DNA from 4 places in the Brevibacillus sp. 7WMA2 genome. Region 1 is predicted to be linked to each of the others. Evidence: riboswitches for the same ligand, from Rfam matches in the RefSeq annotation. Region 1 holds a riboswitch; each other region holds the start of a gene.
What was found. A riboswitch is a leader RNA that binds a small molecule or an ion and turns the genes downstream of it on or off. The one in region 1 is predicted to bind S-adenosylmethionine.
Positions count from the first base shown of each region.

Region 2: another riboswitch for S-adenosylmethionine. It lies ahead of metH (methionine synthase); the one in region 1 lies ahead of GOP56_RS09415 (ABC transporter permease).
Region 3: another riboswitch for S-adenosylmethionine. It lies ahead of GOP56_RS21715 (homoserine O-acetyltransferase MetX); the one in region 1 lies ahead of GOP56_RS09415 (ABC transporter permease).
Region 4: another riboswitch for S-adenosylmethionine. It lies ahead of GOP56_RS13480 (DUF1722 domain-containing protein); the one in region 1 lies ahead of GOP56_RS09415 (ABC transporter permease).

Region 1 covers NZ_CP048799.1:2,377,420-2,382,686, reverse strand. The annotation lists gene GOP56_RS09425 (mandelate racemase/muconate lactonizing enzyme family protein) at 1-741, shown strand, start outside; gene GOP56_RS09420 (MFS transporter) at 785-2,275, shown strand; SAM riboswitch class I at 2,442-2,543, shown strand; gene GOP56_RS09415 (ABC transporter permease) at 2,727-3,653, shown strand; gene GOP56_RS09410 (ABC transporter permease) at 3,657-4,610, shown strand; gene GOP56_RS09405 (ABC transporter ATP-binding protein) at 4,626-5,267, shown strand, end outside.
Region 2 covers NZ_CP048799.1:82,221-87,487, reverse strand. The annotation lists gene metH (methionine synthase) at 1-3,124, opposite strand, end outside; SAM riboswitch class I at 3,234-3,333, opposite strand; gene GOP56_RS24275 (YjcZ family sporulation protein) at 3,359-3,655, shown strand; gene GOP56_RS00445 (YjcZ family sporulation protein) at 3,708-3,806, shown strand; gene GOP56_RS00440 (hypothetical protein) at 4,066-4,371, shown strand; T-box leader at 4,426-4,690, shown strand; gene argS (arginine--tRNA ligase) at 4,895-5,267, shown strand, end outside.
Region 3 covers NZ_CP048799.1:5,028,270-5,033,536, forward strand. The annotation lists gene GOP56_RS21705 (aspartate kinase) at 1-1,070, shown strand, start outside; gene GOP56_RS21710 (GNAT family N-acetyltransferase) at 1,251-2,072, shown strand; SAM riboswitch class I at 2,124-2,234, shown strand; gene GOP56_RS21715 (homoserine O-acetyltransferase MetX) at 2,339-3,439, shown strand; gene GOP56_RS21720 (DUF2507 domain-containing protein) at 3,546-4,025, opposite strand; gene GOP56_RS21730 (succinate dehydrogenase cytochrome b558 subunit) at 4,543-5,154, shown strand; gene sdhA (succinate dehydrogenase flavoprotein subunit) at 5,173-5,267, shown strand, end outside.
Region 4 covers NZ_CP048799.1:3,225,149-3,230,415, forward strand. The annotation lists partial or broken gene GOP56_RS13465 (multidrug ABC transporter permease) at 1-255, opposite strand, end outside; gene GOP56_RS13470 (GNAT family N-acetyltransferase) at 310-891, opposite strand; gene mtnK (S-methyl-5-thioribose kinase) at 1,014-2,240, opposite strand; gene GOP56_RS13480 (DUF1722 domain-containing protein) at 2,265-2,927, opposite strand; SAM riboswitch class I at 2,938-3,061, opposite strand; SAM riboswitch class I at 3,287-3,416, shown strand; gene GOP56_RS13485 (2,3-diketo-5-methylthiopentyl-1-phosphate enolase) at 3,504-4,718, shown strand; gene GOP56_RS13490 (2-hydroxy-3-keto-5-methylthiopentenyl-1-phosphate phosphatase) at 4,715-5,267, shown strand, end outside.

The sequences.
Region 1 (5,267 bases):
CAATCGTATCGGGATACACCTTACTGGGAGCAGCAATCTTGTAAACAAGTAGAACAGGCTTTACTTGATGGCTTTCGAATGGCCAAAATTAAAATTGGCGGGAGAACAATAAAAGAGGACCAAGCTCACGTGAAGCTCTTAATGGCTAAGCTTGACTCTCAAATGTCTTTTGCCTTGGATGCAAATCAGAGCTATGATGTGGCTAGTGTGGGAGCATGGCAGCAGCTTTTTTCAGAATGGAGGAATCTGTTGTGGCTAGAGGAGCCCATGCCGATGGATCGCTTGCATGATTATGTTTTATTGCGATCTAAGCTTTCCATTCCATTAGCAGGTGGAGAAAATCTCTTGCATGTAAGGGATTTTCACAATCTATGCCAGCTTGGAGCGATTGATATTGCCCAGCCTGACCCGATGCATGAGGACGGAATCGATGGGTATCGACATACGCTATCAACTGTGCGTAGTTTTGGCTATCGTGTGTCCCCACATGTATTTGATGGTGCTTTAACAAGGCTGTATGCATTGTTTGCCCAAGCCTGTCTGCCTGCATGGAGCAAGATGACAGGAGATGAAATCGAACCAGTTGAATGGGATATCATGGAAAATCCCTTTGCCAAACTAATTCCTCTCTCTCCGCACCAAGGGATGGTTACGCTGCCAAAAGGAGTGGGACTTGGTATAGAGATCGATACCGACATCCTAGCACACTATAGCTGGGATGGTAGTATATATCAGGCCTAAGTACATTTCATGATTACGTTGATCGTTTAAGAAAAGAGGACGTATGATGGCTCAAGCGCAAAATAACAAGAAAAACCTCATAGGATTAACAGGTGTTCCATTGGTTATGGTACTTGGAAATTCAATGTTAATTCCCATATTGCCAACAATGAAATCGGAATTGCACTTAACTTCTTTTCAAACCAGTTTTTTAATTACTGCTTTTTCTATTGCGGCCGGAATCATTATTCCATTGGCTGGCTATCTATCTGACCGATTTAATCGCAAAGTGGTCATAACGATCGCTTTAACGTTATATGGCGCAGGCGGATTGCTTGCAGGCTTAGCGTCCCTATGGTTAACCAATCCCTACTGGTTAATTATTTGTGGAAGGGTGTTACAGGGAATAGGTGCAGCGGGAACATCACCCATAGCTATGGCTTTAGTAGGAGACTTATTTGATGGTGCCTCCGAAAGTAAAGCGCTTGGACTATTGGAAACCTCTAACGGGTTGGGTAAAGTGTTAAGCCCAATTTTAGGCGCTCTATTCGCCTTATGGACATGGTACGCAGTCTTTTTAGCTTTTCCGGTCATATGTGCAGTAGTTCTAACTATTTTTTTGCTATTGGTAAAGGAAAAGAAGCAAAACAAGCAACCCAAATCAGTTAAAGAGTACCTTGGCTCGATTGGCCAGATATTTAAACAAAATGGAAAATGGCTCATTCCAGCCTTTTTTATTGGTAGCATATGCTTGTCTACGCTATTTGGTGTGCTTTTTTATCTATCGGATTTATTGGAGGAGACCTATCAGATTGATGGTATTCTAAAAGGTGCCTTTTTAGCTATTCCCCTGCTGGCTCTGAGCATTATGGCATTTATAACAGGAGCTATTATTAAAAAGAGACTAACGGTAATGCGCTACTTTATTATTGCAGGGATGCTCTTACTGACCATTTCTTATGCTGGGGCAAGCTTTGTTTCTAACGTGTACTTCTTAATAGGAATTCTTGTATTTGGTAGCGTAGGAACCGGCATGATTCTGCCCTGCCTCAATTCTATGATCATTGGAGCGGTTACAAAGACAGAGCGTGGTATGATTACGTCTTTGTATAATGGTGTCCGGTTTATAGGAGTAGCGTTGGGGCCTCCGATTTTTACGTGGTTATTGGGATTTTCGACGAAAGTTATGTTTTATTCGATTGCTTCTGTCACGTTACTATTTGCTATAATTGCATTTTTTACTATAACGCCGCAAAAGGGCAGCAATTCTCAAGGAGCTTCGCAGGAGGGAACTGTTAAAAAGGAATCTTCAGCAGACGGGAATTCAATGGATTCGTCAAAATCAGCAGGTACTAAAAGTGAAGCCGAATCCTCTGCCAAGGAAAAGAATCTTTTGGATCAGAAGGCTTTGGATGAGATGACTTTGTTATTAGAAATGCGAGAGGAAACAAAAGATCAGCAAAAACAGGAGCAATTGAAAAAGGAACTGGGTTTTGACCTAGGAGATTTGTTTGAAAAGCTACTTACCAAAAAAGAAAAAGACAAAACGAAATAGATGCTTAGCCTCCAGGTTTTGGAGGTTTTTTTGTATTCTACTATTTCTATAAAAAAATGACTGCTAACAAAAATAAACAAAAGTAAAAACAAGGGTGGTTCTATTGACATTTCAAGTAACGATGATATGATAATGTATAAATTGAATCCGATAATTTTATAACAACTTCTTATCAAGAGCGGTGGAGGGACTGGCCCTATGAAACCCGGCAACCTTGATTCATTCAAAAGGTGCTAAATCCAGCAGAAGTATTTCTGAGAGATAAGGAGAATGGCAGATACATAGACATGAAGCCCTTCTTCTTAGAGAGAAGGGCTTTTTTGCATAGGTTTTTCACAGACAAATGAATCACAAAGGGCGGTCAAAGAGGAAAAAATGTATCCTTGCAAGCATATAACCAAGTATTCCGATATAAAAATAGGGTATTAGAGAAAAGTGGGGGAACTTACGTATGTATCTGTTAAAAAGAATATGTACCATGCTCATAACATTATGGATTATTGTGACACTAACCTTTGTCATTATGCATCTTATACCGGGTGATCCATTTGCTACTGATTCGCAAATGCTGCCGGCTGATGTCGTCCAAAATATGCGGGAAAAATATAATCTGGATAAACCAATGGCACAGCAATATTTGTTATATCTAAAGGATTTGGCCCAGTTGGATTTAGGACCTTCCATACAATCAAAATCACGTGATGTAAATACATTGATTGCTTCTGGATTTCCTGTATCGGCAACACTAGGTCTACAAGCGTTATTTTTAGCTTTATTTCTTGGTATTTCCTTAGGAATTATCGCAGCCCTTTATCATCATAAATGGTTGGATTACGTTTCGATGTTTATTGCGATCATAGGGATTTCTGTCCCAAGCTTCATCCTGGCTCCACTGCTAATCAAATTAGTTGCGGTTGAGTGGAAGCTTTTGCCGGCTGCCTCCTGGGGATCATGGAAACATTCAATCCTGCCGTCTGTTACATTAGCGGTCGGTCCTATGGCTATTATCGCCCGCTTTGTTCGGGCTAGCATGCTTGAGGTTTTTAGTCAGAATTACATGAAGACGGCAGAGGCAAAAGGCTTACCTACGTTTGCAATCGTGGTAAAGCATGGCATTCGTAACGCCTTGATACCAGTGTTAACCTTTATCGGTCCGTTGTTTGCAGCGCTGATTACGGGCACGTTTGTAGTTGAAAAAATCTTTGCCATTCCAGGCATTGGCAAGTATTTCGTAGATGGCATCTTTAATCGTGATTACCCAGTTGTGATGGGAACAACGGTTTTTTATAGCACGGTCCTGATCTTGTCGTTGTTTTTGATCGATGTGTCATACCGACTGGTGGACCCAAGAATTAAGCTAACGAGCAAGGGGGACTAACAGATGGCGCAATCTTCACTGCATTCTGAACAAGATCATCTTTTTCGACCTGTGGATAAACGAGTTTTTGAGAAGCATCAGATAGATCGTCCTAGCCTAAGCTATGGCAAAGAAATGCTACGAAAAATCATACAAAACAAGCTGGCGATGCTTGGTTTCAGTTTATTAATCCTTGTGGTCATGCTTTCGCTGATCGGTCCACATCTAGTAGCCTTCAGTCCAGAAAAACAAGATTTGATGCTTGGAAATCTCAAGCCTTCCGGTACTCATTGGTTTGGGACAGATGATTTAGGACGAGATATGTGGGCGCGCACCTGGGCAGGTGGACAGATTTCTCTTTTTATCGGCTGTATCGCAGCAACCATCGACTTATTGATTGGCGTAGCTGTCGGTGGAGTCTCGGGTTATATGGCAGGACGCGGTAGGGTAGGGGATCGTATTGACAGCATCCTGATGCGTATTGTCGAGGTTTTATATGGCATTCCTTATTTACTGGTTGTGATTTTATTGATGGTGGTGCTAGAGCCTGGACTGTCCACTATCATTATCGCCCTTTCTGTTACAGGCTGGGTTGGCATGGCTCGTTTGGTACGTGGTCAGGTCTTGCAGTTAAAACAACAAGAGTTTGTACTAGCGGCCGAAAAGCTAGGAACCTCACACGCCAAAATTATTTGGAAGCATCTGTTGCCAAATGCCTTAGGAATTATCATCGTGAATCTGACTTTTACGATACCTCAGGCGATCTTTGCTGAATCCTTTTTAAGCTTTCTTGGTTTAGGGGTACAAGCACCGAGTGCTAGCTGGGGAACGATGGCTAATGATGGTATAGGCGTGATTTTAAATGGCCAGTGGTGGAGACTGTTTTTCCCGGGCTTATCTATTTCACTAACGATGTTTGCCTTTAATGCTTTCGGAGATGGCTTACAGGATGCACTTGATCCTAAAAGTAAAAAGTAGAAGGGAGGGATAATCATGGGACATTTGCTAGAGATAGATGAGCTGGAAGTTGGGTTTACGACATATGGCGGTGAGGTTAAGGCGGTTCGTGGGATTTCGTTTTATGTGGACAAAGGAGAGGTGGTAGCCATCGTCGGTGAGAGCGGCTGTGGCAAATCAGTTACAGCGCAGGCAATCATGGGGATGGTTAAGGCAGGAAGCGGTGTTAGGACAGAAGGCTCTATTCGCTTTGCTGGACAGGAAATGACAGGTTTGTCTAAAAAGGAATTGCAGGAGATTAGGGGTTCTAAAATAGGAATGGTGTTTCAAGACCCAATGACATCACTAAATCCTACGATGAAAATCGGCAAGCAAATTGCGGAGGGCTTACGAAAACACCAAGGGCTCTCCCAACAGGCGGCACAGCAAAAAACGATTGATCTGTTGCGGCAAGTAGGCATCCCAGAAGCAGAGAAGCGCTATCATCAATATCCGCATGAATTCTCGGGAGGAATGCGCCAGCGGGTCGTAATTGCGATTGCGATTGCCTGTAATCCACAGCTATTGATCGCTGATGAGCCAACAACCGCATTGGACGTGACCATTCAAGCACAAATTCTTGACTTGCTGCTTGAATTACAACAAACAACCAGTACCTCGATCATTATGATCACGCAT
Region 2 (5,267 bases), 2.3 Mb from region 1:
GAGAACGTAAATAGTCCCCTTTTTCTTTCCATTCCTGCGCTAAATTTCTTACTCCCCTTCCGGCTGTAACTGTCAAGAAAGCTACGTAATCCATCTCATTCGTTTCCACAGGCCGTAAAAAATCAGCGAGACAAAGATGAGGAGCTTGCGGTTGACGCGGGAAAGTAAAACGTTCTAACAGCTTTGAATGATCGTTTGGATCATAGATCAGGATGTCATTGCCAAAAGATTGAGCCGGAAAGAATTGATACATTCCATTCGCCTGCAAAATCTGACTACGGATCGCTTCATTTAGCAAATCATCTACGATTTCATATAATTCGGTCGCTTTCTTGTCGCCTGATTCGATTAATTTATCGACGTTGCCCTTGATACCAAGATGCTTTCCAAGCAGCATACGTAAATTAACGTAAGGACGCAGATGGTTAATCGGATAGTTGCGCAAGACATGGCGCTCCAAATCAGGTGCAACATAGACCGGTGTTGTAATGCTTGTCGCAGAGCGATTCATTTCCGGCTGTGGAATAACAACTGATTCGCTAGCTTTTTCTTCTATTTGAGCCTGATTGACTGTCGCTTGCGCTTGTAATTCCTCTACCAGCTTCAGTCGAGCTTGCGGATCATGCAATTTATTAGCTAGGTTCAGGCCATCCATCGCATCTTTTGCGAATAAAACGATGCCTTCATATTCAGGAGCAATTCGATTTGTTGTAAATTTACGCGTGAGCGCCGCTCCTCCAACCATCAGCGGTACATCAATGCCAGAGCTTCGCAAATCCTGCGCGGTAATCACCATCTGCTGCGCTGATTTTACTAATAAACCTGAAAGACCAATGGCATCTGGTTTTTCCTGATGACAAGCAGCAATCAACTGCTCTGGTGCAACTTTAATCCCTAAATTAACTACCTCATAGCCATTATTGGATAAAATGATCTCCACTAGGTTTTTACCGATATCGTGGACATCCCCTTTAACCGTAGCTAACAAGATTTTTCCTTTTACGGTTGATTCAGACTTTTCCATATGCGGTTCCAAAAAGGCAACTGACGCCTTCATGACCTCTGCACTCTGTAGCACTTCTGCTACAATCAATTGGTTCCCGTTAAACAGGCGACCAACCTCTTCCATCCCTTTCATAAGTGGACCATTAATAATATCAAGCGGAACATATTTTTCCAAAGCGAGGGTTAAATCTGGGATTAATCCGTCCTTCGAGCCTTCCACCACATAATTAGCTAAACGTTCTTCTAACGTTAGATTGGATACCTCTTTTACAACCTCTTTCTTTTTCTGCCGATAAAAATCAGTAAACGTTGCTAAGGTTTCATCGTTTGTATGAAATAACAAGTCCTCTGCCAGCTTGCGTTCCTCTTCAGAAATCGAAGCATAACGTTCTATCTTTTCGGTGTTAACAATCGCGTAATCAAGCCCGGCTACTGTTGTGTGATATAAAAAGACCGCATTTAAAACCTCACGACCTGCCGGGGGTAATCCAAAGGAAACATTGCTCACACCCAGAATTTGTTTACATAATGGAAAATGTTGTTTAATAAGGCGGATACCTTCTATCGTTTCCTGCGCTGAACCAATGTATTGCTCATCGCCTGTTCCTACCGGAAATACAAGAGCATCAAAAATAATGTCCTGCGGATTAATTCCAAACTGATTTACCAACAAATCGTAGGAACGTGTAGCTACCTCCAGCTTACGTTCACGAGTGATTGCCATTCCCGTTTCATCAATGGTCCCGACAACCACAGCCGCTCCATATTTATGAATCAGTGGTACAACCTCTTCAAAACGATCTAGTCCATCTTCTAGATTAATCGAATTAATGATTGCCTTCCCCTGAGAATATTTCAAGCCCAGCTCCACTACCTTTTTATCCGTGGAATCGATCATCAACGGTGCTTTTACCTTTCTGCTTACGTATGGAAGAAATTTCTCCATATCCTCGTACTCATCACGGTCAGGGTCTGCTAAACAAATATCTATAACAGCGGCTCCTCGTTTTACCTGTGCCCGTGCTATGTCTGATCCTTCCTCGAATTGACCAGCAGCAATCAAGTCACGGAACTTCTTTGATCCAATAACGTTGGTACGTTCCCCTACAAAAATGGGGCGATTGTCGTCCTCAACATAGAGCACCTCAATGCCTGATACAGCAGTTGCATGAGACTTTTTATTTTCTCGTGGTGTAATCCCTTGCAATGCTTCGTGTAGCGCTCGAATATGCTCGGGTGTGGTACCACAACAACCACCCGCTACGTTAAGCCATCCCTTTTCCGCAAATGCTTTCATTTTCATCGCTAACCCCTGCGGTGACTCGTGATAGTGACCATTCTCATCAGGTAAACCTGCATTAGGATAACAACTGATTCCACACAAGGCCAGATCAGATAAGGTTCGTAAATGATCACGCATGAACTCCGGACCTGTCGCGCAATTCAGACCAATCGTGATCGGTTTGAGATGTTCAATCGATACATAAAAAGCCTCGATGTTTTGGCCTGCCAGAGTCGTGCCCATCGGTTCGATTGTTCCAGAAATCATGATAGGCAGCTCATAGCCAAGCTCCTGAAATGCCTGACGTATGCCAATGCCGCCAGCTTTTACGTTCAATGTGTCCTGTGAGGTTTCCACCAGTAATAAATCTACCCCACCTTCCATCAATGCTTTAGTCTGACAATAGTACGCATGAATTAATTGCTCAAATGTAACGCCCCCTGTTAACGAAAGGGTTTTCGTAGTGGGCCCCATAGAGCCTGCTACATAACGTGGCCACGACTCCGTGCTAAATTCATCTGCTACTTCTTTAGCAATACGTGCAGCCGCCAGATTAAGTTCATAATCTCGATCTGCTATGTCATACTCAGCCAAAACAACATCAGTTGCTCCAAATGTGTTTGTTTCCACAATGTCAGCACCTGCTTCAAAATAGGTAGCATGAATATGCCGGATGACATCTGGTCTTGTTACATTCAATAGTTCGTTGCAGCCTTCATATTCCTCACCGCCAAAATCGTCCGCTGTGAGATTAGCCTGCTGTAGCATCGTTCCCATTGCACCATCGAGTATCAATATTTTTCGTGCTAGCTGCTCTTGCAATGTTGGTTTGTTCATCCCCTATATCCCTCCGTAATCTCCATTAGACTTGGCAAATAAAAAAATCCCCTTCCTGCCTGAAAGCAAGAAGAGGATTACTAATGTTCGTTAAGTAGGAACTTACCCCCTCTTATCTTTCAAGGCAAACAGCCCTGCTGGAATTGGCACCTGATCTATCGGTTGCCGAGGCATCTTCGGGCCAGTCCCTCCGCCTCTCTAGATAAGAGAAATCATATTTAGTTAAATGTCCATATGACGTTTTGTTCGTCTTTTGAATACAGGTATCTTAACATTCAGATATTATTGGCGTCAATGGATTATCTGCCAATCTTTTATTTTTTTGTAGTCTGCTGCCCAAATTTTGCTTCCCTTAGGCATAAGCCCACACCAGATAGACAGATATGTATAGACTGTAGAATAACAAAGCGAAGGAGGAATTGCCAGATGAGTACATCGTTTTGCGGTAACTGGGGAGGCGGAAGTTTTAGCTTCATTCTAGTGTTGTTCATTCTGCTGGTAATCATAAGCTGCAGCTGCTGCGATAACTAGCAACCGTGTAGCGACACCTTCAAACATATAACCTTTAAGGAGGAATTCTTTCATGAGTACATCTTACTGCGGAAATTTCTTCGGTGATAATTTCAGCTTCATTTTAGTGCTGTTCATCCTACTGGTCATCATTTCTTGCGGCTGCTGCTAAAATATAAGAAGCTCTTTCACCGGCAAACCTGAATTCGATTACGCTCTTTTTTATCTGCGCCCACCTCTACATGATTCTACAATGTTTCATACCTCCATAAGGAAACCCAAAAACATTACTCAGGTTTGTACACTCACCAATATAGGAGAGGGGAAGGGGCAGGCACATGCCCCTTTCATCTCTTATCCATTCTTTCCTTCGCTTGTAGAAATAATGGCCCTCTGCTAGGATAAAAAGGAAGATAGATGGAGGGTTTTTTATGGAAAACAATCTAGCCTATTTACATACATCTGTGTTTCAGGCCTCATTGATTCCAGTAAAGGTACTAGAAGAGACGGACTTTGAAATCTACACTGTCGTAAAACATCATGAGAGTGAACAGCACTATTTGCATGACCAAATTCACCACCATGATCTTATGACAGGCGGTAATCATGAAACCTATGAATACTATCTTCCTTTATCAACCGGTCAAGCCATGGGTCTTTTATTTGGTAGGGAAGCATATCATTCCCTTACCAAATCTTATTTTGCACAATGGGATCAGCAAAATAAGAGCCACTGATAAACCTTGCTTGCTAGAATGTCTTTTGTTGGGTATACTAGACGCTATATAGCCATGTACTCGATGATGAGGAGAGTAATGATGGTTCGTGCTACTAGCGAGTCAGGATTGGTGGAAGCCTGATAGAACGTCCATGATGAAGCGCACCTCGGAGACGCAGCTTGAATCTTGTCTATTGACAATGTATAGAGCTTGCCGGGTTTGCCCGTTACAGCTATCAAGCAGGTTTTTTCCAATTACGATCATTTATTGGTCTAATTGAAAAGAACAAGAAGAGTGGTACCGCGGGAGTATGATAAAATAACCTCTCGTCTCTTTACGGATTGATTTTTACTGATATCTATCCAAAAGAGACGGGGGGTTTTTTTGCTGTTGTTGCTTTGAACATCGTATGCTGTGTCTAATCAAAGCGCTCTGTGCTTGTATACCTATGGTTATATTTATGTTGTATCCCACTTTTCCACGGAATGATTACATATTCCCTGAAAGTTTAGGTTGATTAAAAAGAAAGGATGAAATAAACATGAATTACAAACAACTAGTAGCTGAACAAATCTCTGCTGCTCTAACTGAAATGGGCGTAGAGGATTTTTCCTGCGAACGTGTCCTTGGCATGCTCGAAACTCCTCCTAACCCACAAATGGGTGATTTAGCCTTCCCTTGCTTCCAATTAGCTAAAGCTCTACGCAAAGCACCACCAATGATTGCAACGGAGCTAGCTTCTAAGATTTCTCTGCCTTTCTTACAGGATGTACAGGTGACAAATGCATATATCAATCTGTTTTATGATCAAACCAGCGTTATAACCGCTTGTATTAAAACGATTCTAGAGCAAGGGTCTGCATATGGCGCGACTACTGCTGGTGCTGGTAAAAAGGTACCAATCGACTTATCTT
Region 3 (5,267 bases), 2.7 Mb from region 1:
TACATGAGAGCCCACCTGCTCGTGAAATGGATATGCTGCTTGCTACAGGCGAACAGGTTTCCATTGCGTTACTTAGTATGGCCCTACAAAGCAGAGGGTACGAAGCTGTGTCTATGACAGGCTGGCAAGCTGGCATTTTAACGGAAGAGAAGCATGGAAAGGCACGCATTAGTACGATCAACAGTCAACGGATTGAGCAAGAATTACAGCAGGGGAAAATTGTCATCGTAGCAGGGTTTCAAGGAGCTAGCGAAAACGGAGAAATTACAACATTGGGACGGGGCGGGTCTGATACTACAGCGGTAACAATTGCGGCTAGTCTACAGGCTACCTGCTGTGAAATCTATACAGATGTATCAGGGGTATTTACAGCCGATCCGCGCATTGTTTCTCGTGCACAAAAGGTAAGCTCCATTTCATATGATGAGATGCTAGAATTAGCAACTCTAGGAGCTGGTGTCTTGCATCCACGTTCTGTGGAAAGTGCAAAAAAACATCGAGTTCGACTTGTGGTTCGTTCCAGTTTTACAGAAGAAGAGGGAACATTGGTTGAGGAGGAGACAAACATGGAGTTAGGCAAAGTAATCAGCGGAATAGCTCATGACAAAGATGTATCTTCTATAACGGTTATCGGAATGCCTGTAAAAGTAGGCATGTTATCCTTATTATTTAAAGCATTGGCGGACGCTTCAATTAATGTAGATATCATTATTCAAAGCACCTATCATGACAAAGCAAATAATGTGTCATTTACGATCTCCGCTGACGATTTACATAGAACGCTGGAGACCTTGGCGGCTCATCAGGAAGAGTTAGGCTTTGAGCATGTGGAATATGAATCTGGCCTTGCAAAAGTTTCAATTGTAGGAGCTGGTATGATAACCAATCCGGGAGTGGCAGCCGATATGTTTAGTCATTTATCCAGCCAGGATATTCTCATTCGGATGGTATCTACCTCTGATATTAAGGTATCTTGTGTGATCCCGGCAGAAAAAGTGGCGCAAGCTGTAGCTACACTGCATACGGCGTTTGGATTGGATGTTTCTGCCGATGCTGTCGTGCACGCTTAATTTGTTTTAGATAAAACAGAATGTAGAGCGCTTCAAATGGACAGGGATAGGATTGGATTAATCAAGGAGCCTGGTGGAGAGATGTCCACCGGGCTTTATGTGTTTTTTCTGAATTCTATTGACAAATAGTACACTTTTTCAAATAATGGAGAGAAAAACTTTTGGAGAGGGAATTGTCAAATGATCCGAAAACTAACAGAAGCAGATTATGAAGCATTTATGGAATTGGTATCACAAGAGAGAAGCTTGAACTTATTTCTTATTGGTGATGTCGAAAATTTTGGCTTTTCTACCCCTTTTCAAGAGTTATGGGGAGAATGGTCAACAAGTGAACAGACAAAACTCTCCGCGGTACTCCTGCGGTATTATCACTCGTACGTATTTTATGCTTTGGATAGGTTTGATCTCGAAGGGTTCAGTGAAATTATACTTGCTGACAAGAAGCTGGAGGTTTTATCAGGAAAACAAGATTCTTTGCAAGCTTTTGCAAGCCATCTTCCGAAGCATGAGATCAAAACAACCTATTTTGCAGAATTAGAAGATGACTCTCGATTATCTCAGGCTGACATCAAGGGATTTGAGGTGAAAAAAGCCACAGTTCATGATGTCGTAAAAATCGTCAGCCTACGTGATCAGATACAAGAGTTTGGCAGATCTGCTGATGCAGAAGAAGCATTGAAACACACACTGGAAAGCGGTACAGGGAGAACCTATTATGTAGAGGTGAACACAGAAACGGTAGCCTGTGCTTCAACAACAGCCGAGTGTTCGATGGCTGCTATGATTGTTGGTGTTTGTACGCATCCCCTTCATCGTAAGTGGGGATATGCTAGTGCTTGTATGGTAGCGCTGTGCAGGGATGTTTTGGCGGAAGGGCGAAGCTTGTGCTTGTTTTATGATAACCCAGCGGCTGGAGCTATTTATAAACGTTTGGGCTTTCGGGACATTGGAATGTGGACGATGTATCAAATAAAAAGAGAAGAAGCCTTTTCGTTGAAATAGATTGACAATTCTTACTCAAAAGAAGTATGATAAACAGAATTATATAGAAATCTCTTATCAAGAGTGGTGGAGGGACTGGCCCGAAGAAACCCGGCAACCCCGCGAGAAGCGGAGAGGTGCTAAATCCAGCAGGCACACATAAAGTAGTCTGGCAGATAAGAGCGGGTCTAGTCGATACGATCAAACCCCTCTTCTCCGGAAGAGGGGTTTTTTAGCACATAGGTACCTGTACATTAGGGCATCAAGTGGAAATAGGAGGAATTGCATTGAGAAAAGCAACGATTCACAACCTGGCGTTGGAATGTGGCGAGGTGCTCCGTCAAGTGGAAATCGGTTATACAACAAGCGGTACGTACAACTCTGAGCAATCGAATGCAATTTTGGTTTGCCACGCATTAACTGGAGACAGTCAAGCGGTAGGTGATGGTGAAAAGCCAGGCTGGTGGGATGGGCTGATTGGGCCCGGAAAGGCAATTGATACCGATTATTATTACGTGATTTGCACAAACGTCTTAGGTGGCTGTTACGGAACAACAGGTCCTGCAAGTATGAATACGGAGACTAAAGAGCCATATGCAACTCATTTTCCTGTTGTGACGATCCGAGACATGGTACGCGCCCAATACAAGCTCATTGAGCAACTGGGGATTTCTCATCTTTATGCGGTCATTGGCGGTTCGATGGGTGGTATGCAGGTTTATGAGTGGGCGGTTGAATATCCCCAGATGATGGATGTAGTGATCCCAGTAGCTACCTGCGCTCAGTTATCAGCTATGGCCATTGCTTATAATGATGTGGCAAGGCAAGCGATTTGTAATGATCCAGATTGGAATAATGGACATTATTATCCTCAGTTAGGTCCTATTCGCGGCTTGGCAACAGCGCGTATGGTTGGCATGATTACATACCGGACAGCCGAATTATTTGAAGAACGATTTGGCAGGGCCCATCAAGGCACCGTGCATGCCGACTTAGTGGATACTACATTTGAAGTGGAAAGCTATTTACGTTATCAAGGCGATAAGCTCGTGCAGCGCTTTGATGCAAATAGCTATCTCTATCTCCTAAAAGCAATGGATACACACGATATTGGTAGGGGAAGAGAGGGGATTGAAAACGCATTGTCACGTATCAAAGCCAAGGTAGTCTGTATAGCTATTTCCAACGATTTGTTGTATCCAATTCCTCATCAGCTTTGGCTATCCTCTACGTTAAAACAACAGGGGAAGGATGTTGATTTTTTTGCAATTGACTCCGTATTTGGACATGATGGTTTTTTAGTTGAAATGGATAAAATGGCTCAGCTAGTAGGGCCTTATTTTCCTGTCACAGTGAAAGAGCAACAAACCTCACAATTGATTGGATAACCAGCTTATCAGATGTTGAAGAGAAAGCAGACAGGTAGGAAACCATGACAATGACAACTAGTAACGATGAAACGAATATAAGAGCTCTGCACGTAAAAACAGGTTGTTACCCTGAGATAACAACCTGAATGTGTGCAGTTGGTTCTTTTTTTTTGTCCTTTCCCAGAAGAGTGAGTGTGGCATTTGACTCACGCTCTAACCACTTGCCAATCGATCCGGCAATAAAGCCTGTCTCAAACTGTAGGGTGCGTTCTAGTCGGTTTGTAGTCTGCATAGTAAGATGAGGATGAGTCAGGAGATATTCAATTTGTCTAGCTGTACACAAGGTTAATTCCAGCTTTCCTAAGCCGAGCTGGATGAAGGCTAATATCAGATCTTCCGCTGCATGTATATGATAGGTCTCGCCTATCTCTTTCCCCATCCAATAAAGAATAGGAGCTTCGCAATCTCCCAGTAATTCCTGAGTGACTACATTTCGAAAAAAGAGATGACCGGCAAAAGGCATGTTCATTTGTTGCATGCGCTGACAATCATATACTGAAAACTCAGGTAAAAGCTGCTGTAGGATATCAGTAGCTTGTCTCACTCTAGCTCGTCCTCCTTTTGTGCATGATTTCTATTCTATGAGAGAAAAAAACAATTATGCTAAGACTAGGAAAATGATAGGAGTAAATGAGGGGTGAGTCAGAGTATATCTAATAGATACGTGGTCATAATAAGAATAAATAACAAGAAAAGCTAGGAATGATATAGATTACAATTAATCTAAGAATGTATTAAGTCTATTCAATTGCTTGACGCTACTAAGAGGTAGGAGTACAATTGGTTTTGGTCACATAATTTCCAATCTTTATTCTTTATTTAGACACATCTCGTTTGCGCCCGCGGTTTTTTATGCGTTGGATTGACAGACTTTTAAAACCATTTCGCAAACTGGAAACATTTTGTGTTTCCCTATTGAGGGATTGGTTTTTCGTGAATAGAGGATGTTCTTCCAAAGTGGAAGCGGAGCGGAACATGTGTCTTGCTTGAGCCTGCATGGTGATGGCATAGGTATTGTAAGATAACATTTTCCACACATCAATGAAGGGGGGACCCAAGGCATGGCAAGTAAGAAAAACTTCGCTTTGCACAAGCTTCACACTCTACTCGGGTTGTTTCCGATCGGGTTGTTTTTACTGTTCCATTTAACGGCGAACTTTCAAGCAACCAAAGGGCCGGAAGCATTTAACGAAGCGGTTGGCCTAATTGAAAAGGCACCGTTCTTATTGTTTTTGGAATTTGCATTCATTTATCTCCCACTGTTGTTCCACGCCATTTACGGTCTATATCTCGCATTTCAAGCAAAACCGAACAATGGCAACTACTCGTTTTTCCGCAATCAAATGTATCTCTGGCAGCGTATTACAGGTGTTTTCACGCTGATTTTCATAGCGTGGCATGTATGGCAAACACGTATTGTCAAAGCACTTGGTACTGCCGAAATTAACTATGACCTCATGCATGATATTTTTACTAACCCAGTAATGATAGCGTTTTACGCTGTAGGTGTTCTATCCGCTGTGTTCCACCTTTGCAATGGTGTATGGTCGTTCTTAGTGCATTGGGGCATTACAGTAGGGCCACGTTCACAACGTATGGCAACTTATTTCACCATGATCCTGTTCGTAGCATTATCCTACGTAGGCTTGCGTGCCGTATTCGCATTCGTGTAAGAGAAGGGGGAATAAAACATGGCGAAGGGTAAATTAATTATTGTCGGCGGTGGCCTAGCTGGACTAATGGCGACAATTAAAGCAGCAGAAAAAGGGGTAGCCGTAGAACTTTT
Region 4 (5,267 bases), 850 kb from region 1:
CTTTAAAGGCTTTCCTTGCTGAAGCTGATACACCTTATAATAGATAACCTGCTTCTCCATTAACTCCTCATGGTTCCCCTGCTCAACGATCTCTCCCTGTGACAACACCCATATAACGTCGGTATCCTGAATGGTTGACAGTCTATGAGCAATGATAAAAGTTGTTCTTCCTTGCACTAGAACCTTCAAAGCATCCTGTATCGCCGATTCCGTCTCACTATCAATCCTAGCTGTTGCTTCATCTAATACAAGAATGGCTGAACCCACTTTCCAACACTTCCCCATCCACAAGTCCCAAAATTCAGTCAATTATAAAATAGGACTCCTAGCTTTCCTCTCTTTTTTTCGCTGCTTCCATTCCTGCTGTAGCATTCCATATACAGCATGGTCCACGTAATGATCGTACAGCCATTCATTTCCTCTCATAATTCCTTCTAATTGAAACCCTAGCCGTTCCGGGATAGCACGGCTTTTCTCATTTTGTACAGCAGCTGCAATTTCTGCCCGATGTAAATTCCACTTCCCAAATACCAAGTAATCAAGATATGCCTCAACTGCTTGCGTCATGATACCCTTCCCCTGAAATTCAGCCCCCAGCCAATAGCCAATTACCGTTTTACGATGATTCCATTCGATAAAATTGGCGGCAACTCTTCCTGCAAGTTGGCCTCGATACCAAATCGAATAATGAGTTCCCTGCATATTTGCTGCCTGTTGAATGGCAAAGCGAATATTATTTTCCGAATCCTCTATATCTCGCACATTATCTAGCCACGGCAAAAACTCCCGTAAATAATCTCGGTTTTTTTCTATTAAAGCAAAGGTGACTGCTGCATCCTCAATACGAACTTCCTTTAGCTCCAAATCAGGCGATATGACGATATTTTTCATGCTTCTCCCCCTTTTTTTAGCCTTTTTTGATGCAATAGATTGAACAATAATTCTCTAAAAAACAAAAATCACCTGCTTGCCCTGTTTAGCAGGACAGCAGATGACTCTGTTTGATTGCCACTTTACTTTTGTAGGACCTGCTCCCGTTCAACCGTAATCTCTCGCACGATCGCCGTGATATCTGTGATTTCTGCCAAATGCTTACGATTGAGAATGAAGGATTGGCCGATCTCTAATGCCAGTCTTTCGGCTTCTGCTCGAAGCTCCTCTTGTTCAATTCTATTTAAATCAGCTACACCCGCCAGTCCAATCACGCGTCTTAGGATTTTGCACCCAGCATATCCTGCCGTATCCTGTAAGACCTGAGATACATAATCCTGCCAAAAATCAGGAACATGCGCACTACGCTCCTCCGCTTTTTTATGCCACAGACGAACGAATTGCGATACAAACTCATTCCAGACGTTTTCTATCGTATCCAATAAGTAAAAACGATACTGCTCCCGTTTCTCTATGTCGGCTTGGAGGCCGTGCTGTCCTGCATAATTTAAGACAAGATTAGCGATGATAGCCCCAATGTCAAAACCTATTGGCCCATAAAAAGCAAACTCGGGATCAATCACCTTTGTACTTGTTTTGGTGACAAAAATACTGCCTGTATGCAGATCACCATGCAACAAAGCTTCTGCTCGTGTCAAAAAGTCGTATTTTAGCTTAGCAATCTCTCGACGTAATGCGTGATTCCCCCATATTGCTTCTACGTCTTGGCGGATAAGCGGATTAAAATGATTGGTGTCATGGTCCTCATATGGATCAGTAAATACAAGATCCTCCGTAATTTTACATAGCTCTGGATTAATGAACCTACTCACATTAGCCTTTTTAGCAAAAGGATTCATTCCAAGATCAGAGGTAAAAAATAAGGTATGAGCTAGAAAAGTTCCAATATGTTTAGCGAAATGCGGGTATATCTCTCCCTCAATAAGGCCTGCACGGAGTAGCTTATGATCACCTACATCCTCCATAATCGTCAAAGCCAGCTCCGAATTGTGATGGTATACCTCAGGTACTAAATCTCCTACCAGCTCTCGCTGAATTTTGAGCGCCTCTGCTTCAATCCGAGATCGGTCCAGCGTTAACGGCCATGATTCGCCAACCACGCGGGCATAAGGCAAAGCCTGCTTCACAATGACACTTTTACCGGTCTCTTCATCCGTTATTCTAAAAACCAAATTTAAATTGCCATCACCAATTTCTCGGCTAACAAGAGGCGCAGCTTGTGTAAAAATCGTTCCCTGATTCTGTACGTATAAAATGGATTCTTGAACCGATAACGCTTGATACCCCATATCTTTTCCTCTCCTTTTACCACTCTAGTCTCGGTTGATGTATTGATCGTAATGTGCCAGGGGATGAACGATTCCTCCTAGATTGGCTAATAAGCGATATTTGGTTAATAGGTTAACTTGATACACGCCGACTCGCTCCCAAACTTCCCATGGCTCAAGAATCTTCCACTGCCCCAAATCCTTTGCAATAAAAAAATCTTTGCCACGAAACCGAATCCATGTGTGACTGCTAGGAGCCTCCGGTGAAAATAGGCGAGACCGCGACAAATAATCATCACCATATTCCATAGCAAGCAAGAACAATATACGATGAGCTTCCTCCCAGTTCCTTTGCAATAAGACATGCCAGGAGCCGCTTTCTTGCTCCGTAAGTTTTCCGCGCAGATGACCGAATGCATGACTCAAGGCATTACAGGCATTGCCTGAATCAATAGGCAGTTTTCGCATCTTCTGAAATTCATGTAATAACTGTTCTGCAAATATACTCCAATCGCGTTCTCCTGTTTCGCGAGACGTTTTTACTTGATCCCGAAATGCTTGTGAGATTTGCTTATATTTTTGATAACACCTCATCATGACCCAATACTTATGCTCTGCCCATATCTGTTCACACCATGCTTTGCTTACCAAAGAAAAAGAAAACCTCTTTTCCGAAGAAAAGAGGTCGTTTTGACATGTCATATTCATAAAACGTTCCCCCTTATCTACCAGAATTTTACATGTCTCTGCAGGAATTAGCACCGTGCACATGCCAGGTTAGCGGCTATGTGTCGGTTGCTGGGTTTCATCGGGCCAGTCCCTCCACCGTCTCTGGATAAGGTATCCATTAAGTATATGTAATTGTAGATGAACACAGGTTCCTATCCTGCGTAGCTAAAGCCTCATAAATGAATCGTTAGTAGAAATATACACAGGTAATCCAGTTATGTCAAACAATTTATTCAACTCAGTTTTTATTTATAAAAAGGGTTGACGCATGTTACAAAAAGGGATAAGATGATCTCCAAGAATCAGCTTCAATTTTGACAATTACAACAATTACCTAGCTCTTATTGAGAGAAGGCGGAGGGACTGGCCCTATGATGCCCGGCAACCCTCGCATCGGGATAAACGATGCGAAACGGTGCTAAATCCTACACATAATCGTGCTGTACTGATTTATGTGAGAGATAAGAGAAGAAGATGATCTGTCTATCGGACGCCTCCTTCTCTTGAAGGGGGCGTTTTTAGTTGATAAATTCTCTACCTACAAGGAGGTCATCCATGAGTACAGATCGAATCCTCGTAACCTATTTAACTCAAGCAAAGGATTTACAAAAAAAAGCGGAAGGTATTGCAGTTGGTATGACAGTAGGCTCATGGACGGACCTTCCTCTGGCAAAGCAGGAGCAGCTACGCCCCTATTTAGGTGAAGTAGCGGATGTATCTCCTCTTGAATCCACCTCGTCAGGTGAAACACGAGGTTATATCACGATTAGTTATCCAACCATATGCTTTACACAGGATATCCCTTCTCTTCTTACAGGGGTATTTGGCAAACTATCAATGGACGGGAAAATCAAGCTGGTAGACATTCAGCTTCCTCCTTCTTTTTTACAAGGCTTTCAGGGTCCAAAATTCGGCATAAAAGGAATACGGGAAATAACCGGTGTGCATGATCGTCCATTATTAATGAGTATTTTTAAATCATGCACAGGTTTGTCACTAGAGGAACTAGAAGTGCAGTTTCGTGCCCAAGCAGAAGGCGGCCTTGATTTGATTAAGGATGATGAAATTTTCTTTGCTGATGATAAAGCTCCATTTATCCAACGTATCAAACGCTTCAAAGCCATCTCAGATGAAATTGCAGAACAAACCGGCAAGCCTGTCTTGTATGCCGCTAACCTTACAGGGCCTAGCTCACAGCTTATTGAACGGGCGAAGCAAGCTGTCGATGCAGGTGCTTCCTGCCTTTTGTTTAATGCACTTGCTTTTGGCTTCGATCTCCTGCAACGTCTAGCAGAAGACCCGGACATTCAAGTGCCAATCATGGCGCATCCCGCACTCGCCGGCGCCTATTATCCTAGTCCTGATCACGGCATTGCCGCTCCGCTCCTGCTCGGTAAGCTATTGCGTTTAGCCGGGGCTGATTTAGTGTTATTCCCTTCTCCATACGGAAATGTGGCATTAGATAAGAGCGAGGCTACTCAGCTAGCTAATCATTTAGTCGAGGAACACGGCACCTTGCAACCTGCCTTCCCTGTTCCATCAGCGGGTATTCATCCCGGATTGGTTCCCCAACTGTACGCCGACTTTGGCCTAGATCAGGTTGTTAACGCAGGCGGCGGCATTCATGGGCACCCACTCGGAGCAACAGCAGGCGGTCGGGCATTCCGTGCCGCTATTGATGCATCCGTGAATGGAATCAGTCTTACAGCAGCAGCTTCCGACTCTAATGAACTGCGACTAGCACTAGAAAAATGGGGAGGTTCTGCATGACGAAACAGCTTGTGCTTTTTTGCGATTTCGATGGAACGATTACAGAAAAAGACAATATTGTGGCAATCATGCGCCACTTTCATCCCCCAGGCTGGGAAGAGTTAACCGAACAAATTTTGACACAACAAATATCCATTAGAGAAGGCGTAGGAAAGCTGTTTTCCCTGCTTCCCTCTTCACTCGAACATGAAATCACTCAATTTGCTGTAGAGAATGCCCGCATCCGCCCTGGTTTTGCAGAGTTTGTGGATTATTGCCGGCAGGAAAACGTGACTCTGCTCATTACAAGCGGAGGTATCGATTTTTTTGTTCATCCGATTCTTGCTCCGTTTCAGCTTGATGGCCCAATTTATTGTAATGGCAGTGATTTTAGCAAAGAGAGAATAAAAATTACGTGGCCGCATACCTGCGATGAGCATTGCCAAACAGATTGCGGAATGTGTAAAACTACCATTATTAGAAGCTATGATGCTACTTCTTATACACGTGTTGTTATTGGGGATAGTATCACTGACTTGGAAGGGTCTCGAATTGCTGATTTTGTCATTG